2 regions of the Paenibacillus sp. J31P190 genome follow, and region 1 is predicted to be linked to the other one. Evidence: predicted binding sites of a transcription regulator. Region 1 holds the regulator's gene; the other holds the start of a gene.
The links. Region 1 encodes Rex, which represses fermentation and respiration genes when NADH is low (regulators of the CRP and FNR family bind a similar motif). Its sites were predicted from a motif close to TTGTGAAATATTTCACAA; they were not measured.
Positions count from the first base shown of each region.

Region 1 (3,521 bases):
GTAGACTCTTGCCAGCATATGCTGGATGCTTTCAAGCTTCTGGCTAAGAAAAAATATATGCAAATTCCCGAGCATACGGTTGCTATTAATTCCCTCGAGAATGACGGAGACCGTTTGATGCGTGAAGGGATTCGGCAAATTTTCATCACACGTAAAGACCCGTACGAAGATTTTAAACTAAAAGAAATCTATGAGCGTTTGGAAGAAACAACGGATGCTTGTGAAGATGTAGCCAATATCCTTGATAGCGTTGTACTTCGCTATTCATAAGGCACACTCGTGTCCTATGTCTACGAAGAAAGTTTTCCAAATGGAAAACTCTTAGGAGGAAATCATGTTAACTTATTTAATCGTTATCGTTGTACTTGCCTTACTTTTTGATTTTATTAATGGATTTCACGATACGGCTAATGCGATTGCAACTTCGATCTCCACACGTGCCTTAAGTCCACGTGTAGCCATCGCCATGGCAGCCACACTCAATTTCGTCGGAGCCATGGTTTCCTCTAAGGTAGCCAAAACCGTTGGAGGAAGCATAGCCAATCCTGCCAAAATTGAAAACGGCGTTGAAATCGTCATCGCTGCGTTACTTGCGGCTATCATTTGGAATCTGTTGACTTGGTATCTGGCGATTCCTTCCTCTTCTTCGCATACACTCCTTGGTTCTCTAGCTGGAGCTGTTATCGCTGGCGCTGGGGTTCATGCGGTAAATTGGAGTGGTTTTACTCAAATTATTATCATTTTGGTTTTATCGCCCATTATTGCTTTCGGACTAGGTTACTTAATTATGATCTTGATTAAGTACATCATTCTATGGTCTGGGAATACATCCAGATCGAAGCTAAATCGCGTATTCCGTACCTTGCAAATTTTATCCGCGGGATTGCTTTCATACTCCCATGGTGGAAACGACGCACAAAAAGCAATGGGCATTATCGTGTTTGGTTTAGTCGCAGCTGGTGTTCAAACAGACTTGGAAGTGCCGCTGTGGGTGAAAATTGCTGCCGCTTTGGCCATGGGACTTGGAACATCCATCGGTGGATGGCGAATTATTAAAACCGTTTCTGGTAAGATTGTTAAAATCGAGCCGATCAATGGCTTTGCCTCAGATTTGACGTCATCACTCGTTATTCAATTCTCTACCCATTTGGGTAAACCATTGTCCACAACGCATGTTATTTCCTCCGCGATTATCGGGACAGGCAGTGTCATGCGTTTCCATGAAGTTCAATGGGGCACGGTTGGCCGCATGTTAATCACTTGGGTTATTACAATTCCAATCAGCATCGCGCTCGCATTCTCGATCTACTTCGTATTGTTCAGATTGATTTTCTAAAATAAAGGCACGACCCAAGGTAAATTGGGTCGTGCCTTTTTCTAATCCAAATAATAAGCTAAACTTTGCAATTCTGTTGTAAAATCCGCATGATGCACACGCACCTCAGGAGGAACTTTAATGATGACCGGAGCAAAATTCAATATCGCTTCGATCCCGCAGTCCACGAATTGATTGGCTACATTTTGAGCTTCGTTCGCAGGAACGGTAATGATGCCGATACGAACGCCTAATTCGGATAAAACCTTCTTCATCTCATGCATCGGTTGAACGATTAGATTGTTAATCGACTCCCCTGCCTTACTTGGCATTGCATCAAAAACAGCGACAATCTTCATATCATTTCGTAAGTAAGTATTATAATTGCATAAAGCACGGCCTAGGTTACCCGCTCCAACAAGAGCAACTTGAATATGTCGATCCAACTTCAGGATCTGTCTAATCTTCTCGATCAAGTAAGCAATGTCGTAGCCAATTCCCTTTTTGCCAAATTCCCCGAAATAAGCCAAATCCTTACGAATCTGTGCCGGATTCAGATCGAGCTTTTGACCCAAATCCTGCGAAGATACCGTCGATACATTTTTCATTGCAAGTTCATTCAGAAAGCGTAAATAAATGGGCAGCCTTCGAACGACGGCTTCCGATATTTTTTGTGTTTTCAACTCTATGCCTCCCCCATCCACTCTTCAATCCTAGGTAACATTTGCTCGGTCGTCATATGTTCAATCTTCGGACCAGGCAATGAATAAAGGAAGTGCTTGCCATAATACGTATCAATGACACGAGTATCATAGATGATAACGATGCCTTTATCGGTTGCACGTCTAACAAGTCGGCCAAAGCCCTGCTTAAATCGAATGACCGCCTGCGGCACAGAAAATTTCATAAATGGATTTTCGTTGCGCTTCTTAATATTTTCACATTTAGCCTCAACAAGAGGGTGATTTGGCGGTTGAAACGGCAATCTTATAATAGCAAGACAGCTTAGCGCATCTCCTGGAATATCGACACCCTCCCAGAACGAGCTGGTGCCCAGTAGGACGCACATTTTGTTATCTTGGAACATCCGGGTCAGTTTACTCCGATTACCGCTGTCTACCCCCTGCCCGAGCACGGTGATCCCATGTGGCTTCAAGAGATCCTTCATGCCGGCATAAATTTGCTTAAGCATACGATTCGAAGTGCACAAAATCAACATTCGTCCTTTGGTAATTCGCGCAACATCGCTAAGCGACTCAATAAGTGCGTTGATAAAAACAGGATCACCAGCACCTTTGATTGTTGGGAAGTTCCGAGGAATGACGACGAGAGCCTGTTCTCTATAATTAAAAGGAGATGGCAATTGAACAGTTTTCAGCTTGCCCGATTCTTCATCCTCAGGGATGACTAACCCTAATTGATCCGCTGAATATTGAAAAGATTTATTAACAGACAACGTCGCGGAGGTCAGGATAATACTGTCTTTGGTCTCAAAGAAATGCTGCTGCAGCAAGCCACTTACATCCGTAGGCACCGATACGAGCTGCAGTGACTTCGATTTAGCATAGGTACCCGCTTCCATCCAATACACATAACCCTCATCAGCCATTTTCATAAAAAAGTGCAGGGCATCTCGATGGTTATACAGCTCCTTTACCGTGCCATTCAAATCAGTGACTAAACCTTGGACCCCAAAAACTTCCTGCATGTCCTTCACTTCATTTAACAATTTATCAAGCGTGCGCAGTAAATCATTCGCATTCAAATAAATATTGTCTTCCATGATCAGAAGCTCTCGCCACTCGGGTGGAAGCGTTTCAGGCTTCATCCGCAGTACGTATTGTGAGTTTTCCGATTGCGAAGGATCGCTCCTAGAAGATAACAGCTCATAGAGCGCTTCACTAAGCCGATCCCAATCCTCTTTGATTTGCACGATTTTGGGAAATAGCCCATCGATCGTTTGACTCCAAGCGGCCGCGCGTTCCTGCTGCTCATCCGATTTCTGCAATCGAAACCGCAGCATTGGTAATTGGCCGCTGCGATTATCTTTATATAGCCATAGCAACGAATGATAAAATGCGGAAGAATGCAGCTCAATTCCAAGATGCTTACTGGCCACTTCTTCAAAGTGGTGCGCCTCATCAATGACAAGGTGCTTGTAAGACGGTAGAAGGCGGTTCTCAGCCTTCATATCCGTGAAGAGGAG
Region 1 is NZ_JCAUAS010000002.1:493,156-496,676, forward strand. It holds gene AC58U0_RS05685 (DUF47 domain-containing protein) at 1-270, shown strand, start outside; gene AC58U0_RS05690 (inorganic phosphate transporter) at 335-1,336, shown strand; gene AC58U0_RS05695 (redox-sensing transcriptional repressor Rex) at 1,378-1,998, opposite strand; gene dinG (ATP-dependent DNA helicase DinG) at 2,001-3,521, opposite strand, start outside.

Region 2 (3,521 bases), on a different contig from region 1:
TTAAGTAAATGTTCAACGGCGTTAACGCCCGCCATACCGTTTCCGACTACTACCAACTTTTCTTTTTGAGTCATGGCCATCTTCCTCTCTATTATGTGTATCTCTATATCCCATTTTTCTTATCCACATCCGTTAAAAAAGGGCCATCCGGGAGCTCACGCTCCCAAATGACAAAATTGGGATATGGAGCTTGAGTAGTTCAATCTGAACTACCAAAGACGGTTAGTCGTAAACGTCTTTGCGCATGCAGCCTGGACTATCAAGCTGCATGCGCAAAAGCTTTTACTCTTGTGCCGCTGGCCATACGACCAGCGGCTTGAACTTATTACTTATGCATGCACACTATCCATAGAAGCAGGAGTTGCCTTCACTTTGCCGCCTTCGCCGATCCAAGTACGCTTCCATTGCCCTTGCACAATAGCGATCAACAAGAGACATGTAATCGCAATAGCACTTAAGATTAGGAAGCCTGGTGTAAAAGAACCTGTCGTTAGTTTCAAGTTACCTAGAATCTTGGGCAAGAAGTATCCGCCCAGACCGCCTGCTGCTCCAACGATTCCGGTCATAACGCCGATTTCAGCTTTGAAACGCTGCGGAACAAGTTGAAAAACGGATCCATTCCCCATACCGAAGGACATCATGGCGATGAAGAGCATAATCGTTGTTAAGGAAAGTGATGGCAGTGTGGAAATGCCAGCCATCATCAAAGCGACAACGCCGTACAAGACCATTAACATCCGAATGCCGCCAATTTTGTCTGCCAACCAGCCGCCTACTGGTCGGAAGAAACTGCCGCCGATTACACATAATGTTGTAAAATCAGCCGCTTTAACTGGAGAAAGGCCATATTGCGTATTAAAGAAGATGGTCAAGTAAGATGCCATTCCAACGAACCCGCCGAATGTCACGCTGTACAAAATACAGAACAACCAGGCATCTTTCTGTTTTAATACTTTTCCGTATTCCTTAATCGTTTTGGGCGCTGGTTTATTCGGGCTATCCTTTGCCAGGACACTAAAGATGATTAAGGTTAACACAATCGGAATCATCGCAATGCCGAAAACAACATGCCAATCTCCATAATGCTGCGCAATTCGGTTTGCAAATAAGGTAGCGAAGATCGTTCCACTGTTGCCTGCCCCTGCAATGCCCATCGCTAATCCTTGATACTGCGGCGGGTACCAGCTGCTGGCAAGTGGTAATGCTGCCGCAAAACTTGCTCCTGCGATACCCAGCATCAGAGCAACGAAGTACATATCACCCATCGTGTCTGCAAACTGCCATCCCCAGAACAAAGGTACTAAGGTTAAGGTTAATCCGATTTGTCCCGTAAGCTTAGGACCTATCTTATCTGTCAGAACACCCAGCACCAATCGAAGTACGGCTCCACCCAAGGTAGGCAATGCAACGAGATTCGCCTTTTCGGCAGCATTCAGATGAAAATCATTAGCGAGAATAACCGCTAGCGGCCCAAGAAGCACCCACACCATGAAGCTCATGTCAAAATATAAGAATGAACTGAACAATGACCCTTTGTGCCCCACTTGCATAAAACTTTTCCGATCAACCATGCATTCCCTCTCCTTTTGTGAGGCTTTTCGCCTTCTTTTTTTTCCTACCAGACGTGTTTGACTGTTCTTTGACAGAAAAGGCCGACAAACAACCCCCATCATGTACGGGATGCTTATCGGCCTCTTTGCCACTGCTGCCACTTCATCGTGAACAGCATGTTAGATGATTTTCAGTTAAAAGAACATAAATAGCCTATCCGGTTACGTATTTGTAAGGGGATAGGCGCCATTGCCTTCGTTAGTGGCACATCATTGTGCCGATTTCTAATTTGATTATAGTATGACATTTCCGTCGTGTCAATAAACATAACACAAAAAATTTTATGTGAGATTTCTAATACATATCGACAAATTTTAGATACATATGCTATAGTAATGCCGTATAATAAATCATTTTATCCACAAAACCTCACATGAAGTTGCCATCTGGTCTTAAGCTATCCACGATAGGAGGTATTCAAATGTTACAATCATTTATTCTGATCGACGAGTTTAAACAAACTCGCTCAGCTACCTCCTCTTCGTCGTCGACTACCAATATGAATGTTACGGATAATGAAAAGGAATCCTTGCCTGAAGCGATATTGAAGGATTTGGGATTTCGCATATATGTAGCATCTAATGTAAAAGAAATTTCATTTATGATTCCCAAGGTCGATGCCGTATTATTATCAGTAGGCCCTGATCAAGTAGAGCCATGGCGCTCTCGTGTGCTTGCTCATCGCAGCCTCCCCCTTTTCTGGTGGTGCGATGCCCGCACTTTTCCTTCTAATGAATGTAGAATGGACGCGGGTATTGATGGTTTGATCGGTTCTACGATGAGTCCTCTAGAAATTCACTGTGCGCTGCTCCTTGGTGTGAATCATTACTTCCAACGAACCGAATGGCATCAAGAGCGCGAACAGCTTCTCTCCAAACTGGAGGAGCGCAAATGGGTCGATCAGGCTAAGCGAATCTTATGTGAAATCAAGGGTATCTCCGAAGCAGAAGCTTATGATTTTTTACGCAAACAAGCCATGAATGAACGTAAACGTATGGTAGACGTCGCTACCTCCATCGTCAAGGTATATCAAATACTACAGGATCAGAACCAAGGAGGTCGCAAACGATGATATCTCTATTAAAAGAAGTAGGCCGCGGAAAGCGCGGAGCCAGAGATCTTACCTATGAAGAGGCTTCCCAAGCAGCAGAGCTCATCCTAACCGGAGCCGCTACACAAGCTCAAATGGGTGCTTTTCTCGTTGCTGAACGTATCAAAATGGAATCCCCCGATGAGTTGAAGGCTTTCATCGATGCCTTGCGCCAGCGTATCCATACCTATCCGGTACCCGGCAGCATGGATTGCGCCGGACCTTATGATGGACGCTCACGCACGTTCATCGCGACTTTACCGACCGCGTTCGTTCTCGCAGCCTGCGGACTTCCCACTACGCTGCACGGCAGTCCGAGCATGCCGCCCAAATGGGGCATCACGCTGTCCGATGTGCTAGCGGCACTTGATGTACCCGCGCTTGACGCATCACGTGAAGCGCTCATATCCGCTGCAGCGCGAACAGGCTTCTTGTTCGTACCAACGGAGAGCTGGTGTGCACCGCTCGGCGAGCTGCGCGAACTGCGCAAGGAACTCGGTCTTCGGACCGTGTTCAACACAGCAGAGAAACTGCTGCGCTTTACGGAAGCACCCTTCATGGCTATCGGTGTATTTCACGGCACTGTGTTCGAGAAAATTACCAATTTATTAATCGAACTGGGCGTCTCTCGCGGTATTGTTGTGCAGGGTATGGAAGGCTCCGAAGACCTCTCCGTTGACAAACGCACACGGACATACCTTATTCAAGAGGGCGCCAGTGAATTATTCATTGTTGATCCTGAGATTTATGAATTAATGGTCGAGGTGCCGGAGGTTGAATGGACCGCTCAACTGCAAGGAGAAACGGCTCTATCCGTTCT
Region 2 is NZ_JCAUAS010000005.1:339,500-343,020, forward strand. It holds gene nirB (nitrite reductase large subunit NirB) at 1-74, opposite strand, end outside; gene AC58U0_RS13115 (nitrate/nitrite transporter) at 330-1,571, opposite strand; gene AC58U0_RS13120 (ANTAR domain-containing response regulator) at 2,033-2,683, shown strand; gene AC58U0_RS13125 (anthranilate phosphoribosyltransferase) at 2,680-3,521, shown strand, end outside.
Region 2: a site for Rex is predicted at 1,587-1,604, ahead of AC58U0_RS13115 (nitrate/nitrite transporter). Genes of this name have one in related genera too.